DNA from 2 places in the Vibrio glycogenivorans genome. Region 1 is predicted to be linked to the other one. Evidence: predicted binding sites of a transcription regulator. Region 1 holds the regulator's gene; the other holds the start of a gene.
The links. The regulator PurR, encoded in region 1, represses purine synthesis genes. The targets are predictions, from matches to a motif close to TNANGNAAACGTTTNCNTNA.
Positions count from the first base shown of each region.

Region 1 (7,184 bases):
TACCTCTTCAATGTCGTACTCGCCGGTGTTCTCGACTTTAACTTGTACCTGCAAGCTGTCTTCTTGGCCAAGTTTGTCAGACTCTAGTGCCAACTGCTTGAAGTTAGTCTCTGAGTAGGTCAAACCAAAGCCGAATGGGAACATTGGCTCTTTAGTCATGTACTTATAAGTACGTCCCTGCATTGAGTAGTCTTCATAGTCAGGCAACTGAGCGATGTTTTTCGGGAAGGTGATCGGTAGATGGCCTGATGGCGACACATCACCAAACAGAACGTCAGCAACTGCGTTACCGCCTTGCTCACCTGGGTACCAGATTTGCAAGATAGCATCAGCGTGCTCTTCGATACCCTCAAGAGAAACAGGGCTGCCGCTCGCCACTACAAGCACGAGTGGACCTTTTTTCTTCTCGATGATTTGGTTGAGGTAGTTGATCTGGTTTTGTGGCAGTTTGAGATCTTCTTTATCACCAATGTGCGCAGAAGCAATCGCATCGACCTCTTCACCCTCAAAGTCAGCGCTCAAGCCAACGACTGCGATAGTCACGTCGGCACTAGCAGCGACATTTGGCGCCCAGTTTTTCGGGTTAAGGTTGTCATTGAACGGCAGGGCACCGCTGCGGTAGTTAAGTGACGTACCGAGTGATACCGCCTCAGAAATACCGCCCAGGATGGTGACTAGATTAGGGCTGATGCCGTAGTAGTTACCCATCAACATATCTGCAGAGTTTGCGAACGGTCCAGTGACGTAAGGGACTTTGATGTCCTTAGACAGCGGTAGGATGTTGTTGTCGTTTTTCAGCAGAACAATCGACTTTTGTGCCACCTTGCGTGCTAGCTCACGGTGCTCTTCGCTGTTAATGACTGAAGGCGGGATTTGATTGTACGGGTTAACGCTTTGGTCTGCGTCAAACATACCGAGCTTAAAGCGTGTTTTGAAAAGTTGCTCAGTACGCAGGGTAATTAGCTCTTCAGATACTAAACCTTGCTCTACCGCTTCGGTTAGGTGGTGGTAGCTGTAGCCACAGTTAAGCTCAACGCCGGCATCCAGAGCAACTGCTGATGCTTCTGCTGCGGTCTCTCGGTATTTAAGCTTTTCAAAGATACCGTGGATCGCGCCACAATCGGATACAACGTGCCCGTCAAAGCCCCATTGATCTCTTAGGATGTCTTGCAGCAAGAAGTGGCTGGCGTTGGCAGGCTTGTCAAACACAGCGTTGTAGGCAGCCATGACCGTTTCGACGTTAGCATCTTTAACCAGTGCCTCAAAAGCAGGCAGGTAGGTTTCATGCAGGTCCTGCTCAGTTGGAATCGCGTTGAAGTGGTGTCTTGACGCCTCTGGGCCTGAGTGTACCGCGTAGTGTTTTGCCGTCGCTGCTGATTTTAGGTAGTTAGGATCATCACCTTGTAAGCCCTGCACAAAGGCGACACCAATTTGCGAGGTCAAGAATGGGTCTTCACCGTAAGTTTCTTGTCCTCGTCCCCAGCGTGGGTCACGGAAGATGTTGACGTTTGGTGTCCAGAAAGTCAGCCCCGCGTACTGGCTGTGGTTACCCATGGATTGAGAGATAGAAAACTTGGCTCTTGCCTCAGTAGAAATAGCGCTGGCAACCTCTTTGGCCAGTTCGGCATCAAAGGTAGCGGCAAGACCAATAGCTTGAGGGAAGATCGTGGCTTTACCATTACGCGCCACGCCATGCAGGGCTTCATTCCACCAGTTGTAAGACGGAACCTCAAGGCGAGGAATGGCCGGTGCGTCATTGAGCAGTTGGCTGACTTTTTCTTCCAATGTCATCTGTGACACAAGGATTTCAGCACGTTTTTCGATTGGCAATGTGTGATCTTGAAACGAGAGGTCAATCTCTTGAGCAGAGACACACGCGGCTCCCATCCCAACAAGGGCAATTGATTTTTGTAACTTCTTCATTAATTGGTTCCTACGACAAGTAAGTAATGGTTAACCTTAGTGATGCTTTGGTTAACAAAATACCATTAATTCATCGAGGTATATTTGTTTTTTTTCACAATTGAATTGCTATAAATAATTATTGTGAGTTCGGTCGCGAAGTGGGAGCTGGTGGGTAAGTAGAAACTGCTCTGTTAGCATTCAAGCTAATGAAAGTTATCCATAATTTGAAGTTAGATATACCCACAGATCAAAAAAGCCAGCGAGTCGCTGGCTTGAATCTAAGTAATGAATAGCTAGTTTTCTAAAGGTTTAGCAAAGCTGGTTAGCTAGGGCATCACGTTGTTGCTGTGGGATCACTGACCAGTGCGTGCCTCTAAGTGCTCCCTCTAGAGAGTAGAGCAGTTCAAGGTTAACTGGTACGGTGTGGGTTTCCTGAATCGCGCGATAAGCGTTAACAGAGCCTGCTTGTTCGAGCTCAGAAACACTGCCGATCCCCGCTTTTTTCAGCATTCTTTCCGTTGCAAGGCGCAGATTAGGTAAATCTTTAAGACGCTGCGGCTTGGCGGTTTCTTGCTTAATTTTGTCCTTTTTCGCGGCATCGAGTGCCACGGTTGCCATCTCAAGTAGACGCTGGGGATTTTCTAGGCAATCTTCGGCGAGTTGAAAATACTTGGTAACAACAGGAAAGCCTTTCTTCTCATAAACATAAGGTTCAAGGCCCTTGGCGGTAATTTCTGCATCAAGTTGACTACATTTGCGAATGTGCAAACGATTGCGCACGATAAGTGCAAACATTGCGTCATCGACAAAAACGCCAAATCCGCCAAACATTGAACGTGACTTTACGCTGCCTAACTGCTCAAACAAGCGCATTGAGTCTTTTAAAATTGGTCTATCCATGGTTTTGTAAATCTCGGTAATGAAACAACAGCCACCTAAATTCAGGCCCGAGAATTTAGCGAAACCGACCCTACACCTACTAATAACAGCTAAATGCAGTGTCCTTTCACCATCGGCAACCCCGCTACCTTTCTTCAACTACGAGAGTTTTCACTCAAGTAATTGAAGGGTAAGGCCGGAGGCTTTGCGTCCCACCCTTTCAGATGGTTTGCCCTGTGCGTGGCATAGACAAAATCATAATAAAAAGCTGGATAGGTATCACATATCCAACAACCATAATGTGACGCCGATTCCAAAAAAGACTAGCCAACTTCTGTCAATTGCACACTAAATGCAGGAATATCTAACTTTGGTACACAAATTAACCTAAATGACTGATATCTTTAACAGTTAGACGTTCCACGATTTCAGGGTGCATCTCAAAAACTCGCTTATCATGTTCCTTGTTTTTGATTCGCTCGAGGAGGATCTCGAAGGCATTCTTACCCACGCGTCGTTTTGGTTGGTGTACGGTGGTCAGTGGCGGAGAGAAGTACTCGGCCAGCTCGATATTGTCATAACCGATCACCGACATATCTTCGGGAATACGAATACCGTTTTCTTGCAAGCGACTCATAAGGCCGAGTGCCATGGTGTCATTAAAACAGAATACCGCGGTCGGCTTTTCATCCATTGCAGCGATCTTGTCCGCAGCAAGGACGGCAGTATCACACTCAAAATTGCCCTCAAGGATCCAATCCTCAACCACATTGAGGTTCGCCTCATCCATCGCGCGACGGAAGCCGCTAATACGCTCCATACACGCCGCCTTTTCAAAGTGGCCGCTAAGGCAAGCAATCTTTTGATGGCCCTTGTCGATAAGGAATTTGGTTGCGAGGTAACCGCCTTCTTCTGAGTTATCGATGATTTTGTCAGCTTGTGAGGTCTCAGGGCCCCAGTCCATGATCACTTTTGGAATGTTAGGGTGGCTGTCGAGCATCTCGTTGAGCTCTTCAGTCAGATCAGAGCACATCACCAGGATACCATCGACACGTTTCTCAGCCAGCATGCGAATATAGTCGCGCTGTTTCTCGTAGATGCCACCCGTGTTGCACAAAATTAGCGTGTAGCCCTGACGGTAACAATAGCTCTCAACACCATCGATGACCTCAGAGAAAAATAGGTTAGTGGACTGAGTGACGAGCATGCCGATGGTGCGGGTTGAGTTACACTTCAAACTACGCGCTACCGCACTAGGAGCATAGTTAAGCTCCTTAACTGCTTGGTTTACTTTTTCTTGGGTAGCTTCAGCAACGAATCGAGTCTTATTGATAACGTGCGATACCGTTGTGGTAGAGACACCTGCAAGACGTGCGACATCTTTAATAGTGGCCATTGGTGTGTTCCTTAATTGTACTTATGGTTACCGCACAGATCTCAAGCGTTCGAACGTATCATGGTGAGGGAAATGCGGTATTCGCTAAGGGGTAAATAAAAAAACCGCTTTCACGAAAGCGGCTAAAAATATCCGAACATTTTAGACTGCTATCGTTTACGGTGCAAACTTAATCGCCAGCTGGACTAACTTTCCTCACCCAATAAATATAGGCAGTCCAGCTCGAGAAAGGCGACCAGTAACTCACTCACTGCGGCATAGAACCCAAACTCGTCACGTTTTTTGCATAAAGTACGAAATTGGGGTACCCAAGTGAGCAGATGCTGGCGGATAAACTGCTCCTGCTCGGCAAAAGCCTGCTCGAGGTGGCGCTCTTGCTCAAGTTCGTTCGAGCGAATGATAAGATTGCCAAGAAAATCGAGCTCAACACCGAGATGATCTGGGGGCTCGTTTAGGCCGTGGGAAACTTGGATGTTGTGCTCAGCGAGGATTTGCTTCATCTCAAGAGCGGGCTGACCATTGAGCATATGTTCAGGATCTAGATATACCGAGGCATAAGGTAGCGCCCCTTCTTTATCAGATTTAAGGAACAAGTCACAAAAATCTGCAGCGAGTTCCAATTTAGCGTCTTCTCGGTCTTGTAGGCGATTGAGTGTATCAATAAAGTTCGCCACGGGTTGCTTTAACTGTAGGTTCTCTCCCAAGCCACTTAGAAATGCGCGAATTTCTGGGCTTTGATACTGGGCAAGATCTTTGTCGTCCAACTCTCGACTGAACAGGCTTGAGAGCCACCAGTAGATCTCCGCTCGCTTATCATTAAACGCTTTCACTTCTTCAATCACGATCAACCCCACATCTCGTTCACTATGTTGATAAGTATAACTAATTTCTAAATAGTGGCATGGAGCAATAATGAGAGTAATAGACCAGCATTTCTAAGAGGCCTGACGTAATCGATTGTTAGTATAAATAAAAATGCCGCCCGATGAGAGGGCGGCATTTTTGCTGTTTACTGACTTACTTGTTGAAGACACCAAACTGCTTAGCAGCGTAGGCGACCCGCTCTTTGGGTTTCGGGTATTCCGCGGGGAGCTCAAGATTCTCAATATGCTGCAATCGCGGCAACAATCCACTGCCGTTGGCAATCTGTATTGCTAATCCCGGGCGAGCATTGAGCTCCAGTACCATTGGTCCTTCTTCTTTATCCAGAACCATATCAGTGCCCATATAACCAAGCCCAGTCATCTCCCAGGCACTCGCAGCAAGTTCAAGCAGACGCTCCCAGTGTGGGACTTGCAGTTGACTGAGCTCTTGACCAGTGTCTGGGTGGTGCTCAACCGGTTGGTCAAACTGTACTGCGCGGACAGCGCGCCCTGTGGCGATATCAATGCCTATCCCGACGGCGCCTTGGTGCAAGTTTGCTTTGCCATCTGAAGCGGTGGTTGAACAGCGCATCATGGCCATGACAGGGTAACCTTTGAACACGATGATCCGTACATCAGGCACACCCTCAACGCTGTAGCCATCAAAGCAGTCATCGAACTTAATCAAGTTCTCCACCACGGCCACGTCGTTTTTACCACCGAGCGAGAACAGGCCAGCAAGCGTGTTACTGATATGGCGCTCAACATCCTCTTCATTGATGGTAGAGCCAGAGGGCTTGGTGTAGACGCCATCCTGGTGAGAAATAACCACTAGGATGCCCTTACCACCACTACCTTGAGCAGGTTTGATCACAAAGCCCGGCCACTCCTTGACCATGTTGTGGATTCGCTTTACATCCGCCTGGGTAGAGATGGTGCCAATCAGTTTTGGCACGGTACACCCAGCAGCTTCAGCAATGATCTTGGTCTTAAGCTTATCATCCACCAAAGGGTATTTAGAGCGATCGTTATAGCGGCCAATGTAACTGTGGTTACGTTGGTTCATGCCCATGATCCCTTTGGCGCGCAGTTTACCGGGTGAGGTTAAACGTGAAAACATCGTTTAGTCCTCCGTTAGCGGTTTGAAGCGACGCAGCTCAGTTAGACGATAGCCAGTGTAAGTACCAAGGAGCAAGATTCCGCCAAGTACAACAAACTGCAGACCGATAAAGTTAAACGTTAGGTGCTGGACATAGCTGTTGGTCATCGCCAAGTACACAAGCACAGCGGTCAATAGTGAGCCACCACCTTGGAGCATAACCTCTTTAGCGCCTTCCTCTTCCCACAGGATTGACATACGCTCAATCGTCCATGACAGGATGATCATTGGGAAGAAGGTGATTGATAAGCCCTCAGTTAGGCCGATACGGAAGGCGACAACGGTAAACACTGAGATAATCATGATTACCGTGATGATCACTGCCGAGATCCGAGCAACCAGCAGCAAGTTAAGCCGTGAAAGGTAACTACGGATTACAAGGCCAGTACCGACAATTAGTAGGAAGCCGACAATACCCGTCACAAGCTGGGTTTGAACAAACGCTACCGCAATCAGAACGGGCATAAAGGTACCCGAGGTCTTTAGACCGATGATCACGCGCAAGAACACGACAATAAGGGCGCCAATCGGGATCAGCATGATGGTCTTGAACATTGCCTGCTCTTCCAGCGGAAGGCTGTGAATCGAGAGGTTTAGCAGGCCATCGGCGTCGACTTTATTGTTGGTTGCCGTCTGAGCTGAGACCTCTTGGGCAATCATAGAGAACAGGACTTGGCTGTTACTGCCACCAATCAGATCCAGAAGCGAGACATTCGATTCGTCCCAAATCAGAATATTTGGCGCCATTCCTTGAACGCCAGACTGTGGGTTAAACAGCTGCCACTGCTTGCCATCCCAAACCTGGTTCATTGGCTGAATACTTTGACGGCGGCGGCCGTCTTCAAGCTCAATCACACCGGCAATTTTGCTCGGCACACCGGCATAAGCGAGGATCTTATCAACCGCTTCGACTTTAGGCATGTCGTTGAGGATCAGTGCGGCGTTTTGACTGTCACTGTCGTTAAGCGACTTAATCAATTCA
Region 1 covers NZ_JBPVIS010000004.1:178,854-186,037, reverse strand. The annotation lists gene ACSTTG_RS11560 (glycoside hydrolase family 3 C-terminal domain-containing protein) at 1-1,923, opposite strand, end outside; gene ACSTTG_RS11555 (TfoX/Sxy family DNA transformation protein) at 2,215-2,805, opposite strand; cyclic di-GMP riboswitch class I at 2,917-3,028, opposite strand; gene purR (HTH-type transcriptional repressor PurR) at 3,167-4,180, opposite strand; gene torD (molecular chaperone TorD) at 4,366-5,019, opposite strand; gene ACSTTG_RS11540 (alpha-L-glutamate ligase-like protein) at 5,198-6,163, opposite strand; gene ACSTTG_RS11535 (inactive transglutaminase family protein) at 6,167-7,184, opposite strand, start outside.

Region 2 (7,184 bases), on a different contig from region 1:
GGCGAGTAGCGTGACCAATCATAAGTCACCGCACTGCGGCTGTTGTGGTGACTGGAGTAAGCACATGCAAGCCAATGGCTTTACCGTCAAGGAGCAACTGCATGACAACATGCTCACCATTAAGCAATCACTTGGAATCCAGCCTAAGTTTGCTTCCTGCCATACGGCAGAGATAGACGGTTTTGTGTTCGAGGGCCACGTACCCGCAGCGGATATACAAGCGTTTCTCGCTAACCCGCCTAAGGGTGCCAAGGGCTTGGCCGTTCCCGGTATGCCACTGGGCTCTCCAGGCATGGAACACAACGGCATTAAGCACGACTACGTGGTCTACATGTTTGACCAACAAGGCAATATGACTGAGTACAATCGCTATGAAGGTAACCAGTAGCCGCTTATAATCGGGCAATCGGGGGGAGGTCGTTGACTCCCCCCGAGATTAAACAATTATCAAAAGGCTAGGATCCATGCTAAAGCAACCACTCGCTGCACTGCTACTCTTTATCACCGGTTTCGCTTGTGCCGAGCCCCTCTACTGGCAAGCAACCAAAGGCAACCTCAGTTATACCTTGGTTGGCTCTGTACACGTAGGTAAGCCCTCCATGTACCCGCTACCCGCTGCGCTGGTCGACAAACTGGCTAAATCCGACGGCCTTATCATTGAGACCAATACCTCAGACAGTCGAGGTGTGAACTACCCTCGCGCTACAGATAAAGCCAAAGACCACCTGAGCCAAGCGCAGCTCAAAGAGCTAAAAAGCATCGCTCAAGCCAGTGGCAGCAACTTTGAACAACTGCTCATGCAGCCCCCTTGGAGCGTGGCGATGAACCTGCAAATGCACCAGCTCAACCAGCTTGGCTACCAACCAGAATACGGCGTTGACCTGCACTTTATGCAGCAAGCCATTGAGCACAGCATCCCCATCTACGCATTGGAATCGTTACAGTTTCAAATTAACCTGATCAGCGGCCAACCCAACGGCGGCGCCGAAATGCTGATTTCTCTACTCGATGAATACCCACACATAGAGCAGATCACAAGTTGCCTACTCAAAAGCTGGCAGCAAGGCGATGAGCAGCAGCTCGATACCTTCGCCCAGCTGTCAGATATGTCGCCAGAGCTAGAGCAGGCCTTTATCCACCAGCGCAACCAAGCCTGGGCAGATATCCTCGACCAACGCGCACCACTGGAAGGCCAATCCCAACCCATCCAAACCGGCAACTATGTCGTCGTCGTAGGCAGCCTCCACCTAATCGGCAAAGATAATGTCCGCAAACTACTCGAAAAACGCGGATTCAGCATCGAACAAAGCTCAACGAGCGGCGTTGCTGCTTGTAACTTTCTCTAAAAATGGGGCGAGGTTTAAAACAAAGGGGCGAGGTTCGAGTACGGGCTATCGCCCTACGGGGAGCGAGTGGTTTTTTAGAATCGAGAGGCGGGAGTCGAGAAGCGAGATTGATCGTCGCGCGCTTTACTCCCTAAGTGCACTTTTTAGAGAGTCAAAGTCTGTCAGGGATGTGCTATATGAAGAATGGTTTTCTTACGGGAGAAGTTCTAGGCGACTTGGTTAAAGAAACAAGAAAAGGCTATCAGTAGCTTAAAGCACTGTAAAAACTTTATGAGGGTCGAAAGCTATCAGCGCAGACCCTCGCAACGAAGTGTACCCGCTCCTCGGAACGCAGTGTAACCCGCCGCCTCGTTCTCGCTTCTCGCCTCTCGTTTCTCGCCTCTAGAAACGACGAAACCCTGCAACAAGTGCAGGGTTTCTGAAGGTGGTCGGTGAAGAGGGATTCGAACCCCCGACCCTCTGGTCCCAAACCAGATGCGCTACCAAACTGCGCTATTCACCGAGATTATCCGTTCGTGAGCTTGGCGTCTGTGACGTTGTCGCCTCACCGGATGGATGCGTATAATACGGAGTTTCTTAGCGAGCGCAAGCCCTTTTGCATAAAAAAATCACCCCAACCGTTCAACTGGTTACAAAAACAACAAAATGTGATTCGGCCCGCATTGCACCATATTGATAATATACACCCCATTAACAATTGATCTAGATCATCCACACATTCCACTCAAAGCGATAACTTACTTGCTGTCTTCGCTACTTGGAGAGAGAAACATGGAACTATGGCTTGACTTGCTGTTTGGCAACGCGATAGGACTTGCTTCAATGTTAGTCATTTTCGCCGCCTTCAGTTTGATGCTCTTTTACGGTGGTTTCTTTATCTACAAGGTTTTGAACGACAAATCTCCTCACTAAGTTGCTTTGCCAACATTCACAATGAATACCGCATAGCACCGGATTAGATCCTGTATCTAATCCGGTTTTTATTATCATTCTGGCTCGCATTTCGTATACTCGGGTAAACGAATTTTAAATGGATTATCAGCTATGAGTCACGATGATGATCTCCTGCTTTTTCAGCAGATGATGGGCGATGTCAAACCCATTCACCAAGATACCGCCGAGCATAAAAAGACCGTTCAAGTTACCGATGCCCAACTGGCTAAGCGTGAGGCAGCAGAATGGCTTACCGAGCAAGACCCTGAATATCTGTCGCTTGATCATGCCCCGATGCTCAAACCTGAGGATATTATTGAGTTTAAGCGTGATGGCGTCCAAGAAGGCGTGTTTCGCAAACTGCGTCTGGGCAAGTACCCGATCCAAGCGCGCCTTGACCTGCATCGTCGTACGCTTAAAGAGGGTCGCGATGAGGTGGTTAAGTTTCTCAAGCAATGTATTCGGATGGACATACGCACCGTGATTATCGTCCATGGGCGCGGCGAGCGCTCCAACCCGCCTGCACTGATGAAAAGCTATGTCGCGAGTTGGCTAACACAAATTAAAGATGTTCAGTGTGTCCACAGCACTCAGCGCTTTCATGGTGGCACTGGCGCGGTTTATGTGCTGTTGCGTAAAAGCGCAGACAAGAAAACGGAAAATCGTGAGCGTCACCAAAAACGGTTAGGTTAAGCGCCCCACCGGTGGTAAACTCTTGCCCCTAAATTTTTCAGAGCTGGGCCGCTCTTAGCCAGAGCGTCCCCTCTAACACCGCCGTTGTGAAACGTTAGGAGCAACAACATGTCACAAGATAACGCCAAGCGCCTGAATAAATACATTAGCGAGACGGGCTTTTGCTCTCGTCGCGAAGCCGACAAACTGATTGAGCAGGGTCGTGTCACCATTAATGGCGCAAAGCCTGAGGTCGGCACCAAGGTACTCCCTGGCGACGATGTCTGTATTGATGGTAAACCTGTGCGCAGCAAACAGCGCCCGATCTACATCGCGCTTAACAAGCCAACCGGTATTACCTGTACCACCGAGCGTGATGTACCGGGTAACATCGTCGATTTTGTTGGTTTGAATCAGCGTATTTTTCCTATCGGTCGCTTGGATAAACCCTCCGATGGTCTGATTTTCCTGACTAATGATGGTGATATCGTCAATAAGATCCTGCGCGCGGGCAACAACCACGAAAAAGAGTACGTGGTGCGTGTCGATAAGCCGATCACCCAAGCGTTTATCGACAAAATGTCCTCGGGCGTTGAGATCCTCGATACCGTGACCCTGCCATGCACCGTAACCAAAGAGACCAAATATTCGTTCCGTATCGTGCTCACTCAAGGTCTGAACCGTCAGATCCGCCGCATGTGTGAGGCGCTCGGCTACGAGGTGTTCAAACTGCGTCGCGTACGAATCATGAACATCAGCCTCGATGGGATCCCCAATGGCCAATGGCGCTATATGAGCGAGCAAGAGGTCGCGCAGATCCTTGCCATGTGCGAAGGCTCGGTTGGTACTGAAGAGGCCTCGAAGGTCGATGGTAAGGGCAAACGCATCCGCCGTGCGACCGATGCTAAGCTGTATGACAGCCGAGAAGAAAACCAAGAATCTAAGGCGCGTCGTAACCAGAAGCCGCGTACCTTTAAAGGTCGCAATGCTGAGGAGTTTCGTCACGCGCCTAACTCAAAGCGTGGTCGCCATGGCTCAAATGAAGGCAGTTCAAAACGCAGAGACGGCTCCACGGGCAATAGTCAAGGTGCAAGTAAAGGCAAAACCTACTTTAAGCCAAGTGATAACGGTGCTAGTAAACCATCCAAGTCACGCCGCCCAGGTACACTAAGCCTTAAAAAGTAGTCGCATTAAAAAAGGAGCCAACAGGCTCCTTTTTCGTTACACAATGAAGTGTGCAATAGACTTTACTTAGTGCCGAAGATCTTGTCACCCGCATCGCCAAGACCAGGAACAATATAGCCCTTGTCATTCAATTTCTCGTCGATAGCCGCTGTGTACAACTCAACCTCTGGGTGCGCTTTTTCGAGGGCTGCAATCCCTTCAGGCGCAGCAACGAGAACCAGTACTTTAATGTGCTTACAGCCCTTCTCTTTAAGCAGATCGATAGTCGCAATCATCGAACCACCCGTCGCGAGCATTGGGTCAACCACCAGCGCGATACGCTCATCGATGTGTGACGCTAGCTTGTTAAAGTAAGGCACGGGTTCAAGCGTCTCTTCGTCACGATAGATACCCACCACGCTGATACGAGCGCTTGGCATGTGCTCAAGGACACCATCCATCATACCCAGACCGGCACGCAGGATAGGCACAACGGTGACCTTCTTACCCTTGATCTGCTCAACTTCTACCGGACCATTCCAACCGTCAATGGTGACTTTTTCAGTCTCAAAATCGGCGGTTGCTTCATAGGTCAGCAAGCTACCAACCTCTGTGGCTAACTCACGAAAACGCTTTGTGCTGATGTCCCCCTCACGCATCAAACCAACTTTATGTTTAACAAGAGGGTGCTTAACTTCAACAACTTTCATTTTCTTCTCCGACTAATTGAGTAAACCCTGAGATTATAACCCGATTTCAACAAAAAAGGGCAGGAATTAAGCACTTTAGCCATCACAGCAGCGATTCGTTTCAAAGCCGCGACAAAGCGAATCCTTGCGCTTGAGATTGACACTCTCCTACCTATCGATCACTGAGCAGTAACCTCTTCTTCACTTCGTTTTGACAAGCGATTTGTCGACTTTTTTGCAATCATGCCATGGGCGGAAAAAACTTTGCGCAAACGTTTGCTCTTTAGGTTTAAGCGCTGTTAGAATAGCGCCGTTTTCACATCCAACTAACTACCGAGGATTTCTCCGTGAGTGGTAATAACACATCTCTTAGCTACAAAGACGCTGGTGTAGACATCGATGCGGGTAACGCATTAGTTGATCGTATTAAAGGTGCGGTAAAACGTACTCGTCGTCCTGAAGTCATGGGCGGCATTGGCGGCTTTGGTGCTCTTTGTGAGCTTCCAACCAAATACAAAGAGCCTGTTTTGGTATCGGGTACTGACGGCGTAGGCACAAAGCTTCGTCTTGCACTTGATCTAAACAAGCACGACACGATTGGTATCGACTTGGTAGCAATGTGTGTGAACGACCTTATCGTTCAAGGTGCTGAGCCACTATTCTTCCTAGATTACTACGCAACGGGCAAACTGGATGTTGATACCGCAGCAGACGTAGTAACCGGTATCGCTGATGGCTGTATCCAAGCAGGTTGTTCACTGATCGGTGGTGAAACCGCTGAAATGCCTGGCATGTACGAAGGTGATGACTACGATGTTGCAGGCTTCTGTGTTGGCGTGGTTGAAAAATCACAAGTTATCGATGGCTCAAAAGTCGCTGCAGGTGATGCACTGATCGCTGTTGGCTCTAGCGGTCCACACTCTAACGGTTACTCACTGATCCGTAAGGTACTGGAAGTATCTGGCGCAGACAAAGGTGAGATGCTAGAAGGTCGCACCATTGGTGAGCACCTACTAGAACCAACCAAAATCTACATCAAGTCGGCACTGAAGATGATTGAGCAGCACGATATCCATGCTATCTCACACATCACTGGTGGCGGCTTCTGGGAGAATATCCCTCGCGTACTTCCACAAGGCACTAAAGCTGTGGTTGACGGCAACAGCTGGGAGTGGCCTGCCATCTTCAAATGGCTACAAGAAAAAGGCAACGTTGAGACGCACGAAATGTACCGCACATTCAACTGTGGCGTGGGTCTGATTGTTGCCCTACCAAAAGACCAAGCCGATGCAGCTGTTGAACTGCTAAAAGCAGAAGGCGAAAACGCTTGGGTTATCGGTGAGATTGCTTCTGCACAAGAAGGTGAAGAGCAAGTCGAGATCAACTAGGCATGAAAAGTATTGTTGTTTTAGTTTCAGGGAATGGTTCTAACTTGCAAGCGATTATTGATGCCTGCAAGACCAACATCAATGATGGCAAAGTTACCGCTGTTTTTTCAAACAAAGCAACAGCTTATGCCCTAGATAGAGCAAAGGCAGCCGGCGCGGCTGCCAACTTCCTCGACCCTGATGCCTTTGAGACTCGTGACGGATTCGATACCGAGTTGATGCGTCAAATCGATGAGTATAAGCCGGACCTAGTGATTCTGGCTGGCTACATGCGTATCCTAAGTGGTGAATTTGTTCGCCACTATTTAGGTCGCATGATCAATATCCATCCTTCTCTGCTGCCTAAATACCCAGGACTTAATACCTACCAGCGTGCTATTCACGCCGGTGATGAAGAGCACGGTACCAGTGTCCACTTTGTCACAGAGCAGCTCGATGGCGGCCCGGTGATCCTGCAAGCTAAGGTGCCTATCTTCGATGAAGACACCGTCGCCACGCTAACCGAGCGAGTCCAGACCCAAGAGCATAAGATCTATCCTATGGTCGCTAAATGGTTTGTAGAGGACCGCTTGGAAATGCGCCAAGGTAAAGCCTTCCTCGATGGCGAGCAACTGGGCATTCACGGCTACGCTGCTGACTGATATCCCCTAATTTCAAAAAAGGCAGTGATTCCACTGCCTTTTTTAGGTTCGAGGTGCGGGTTTCACTTCGTTCCGAGGTACGAGTAAATCACCACGCGCGACAAACTCCTCGATACTCGCACCTCGCTCCCCGCCAACTTTTTAAAGCGGCTTCGTCGGTGACTGATCCCCAGGCTTCGCAGCAGCAAACTCAACATCAATCAAATCTTCGCTATTACTATCAACCAGTTCACCAAAATGGAACAAACCGAACTCGCCTGGTTTCATGCGTTGCCAGTGTTCGTCGTCGGTCAATGGCTGGGTAGCAATCACGGATACCACATCATTGGGTGTGGTTTCTTCTTGGAAATT
Region 2 covers NZ_JBPVIS010000001.1:549,146-556,329, forward strand. The annotation lists gene ACSTTG_RS02560 (DUF411 domain-containing protein) at 1-388, shown strand, start outside; gene ACSTTG_RS02565 (TraB/GumN family protein) at 465-1,346, shown strand; tRNA gene ACSTTG_RS02570 (tRNA-Pro) at 1,772-1,848, opposite strand; gene ACSTTG_RS02575 (DUF3149 domain-containing protein) at 2,118-2,258, shown strand; gene smrA (DNA endonuclease SmrA) at 2,391-2,972, shown strand; gene rluF (23S rRNA pseudouridine(2604) synthase RluF) at 3,081-4,136, shown strand; gene upp (uracil phosphoribosyltransferase) at 4,199-4,825, opposite strand; gene purM (phosphoribosylformylglycinamidine cyclo-ligase) at 5,152-6,192, shown strand; gene purN (phosphoribosylglycinamide formyltransferase) at 6,195-6,833, shown strand; gene ACSTTG_RS02605 (class II glutamine amidotransferase) at 6,975-7,184, opposite strand, start outside.
Region 2: purM (phosphoribosylformylglycinamidine cyclo-ligase) is a predicted target of PurR. The motif match lies at 5,069-5,088, and genes of this name have one in related genera.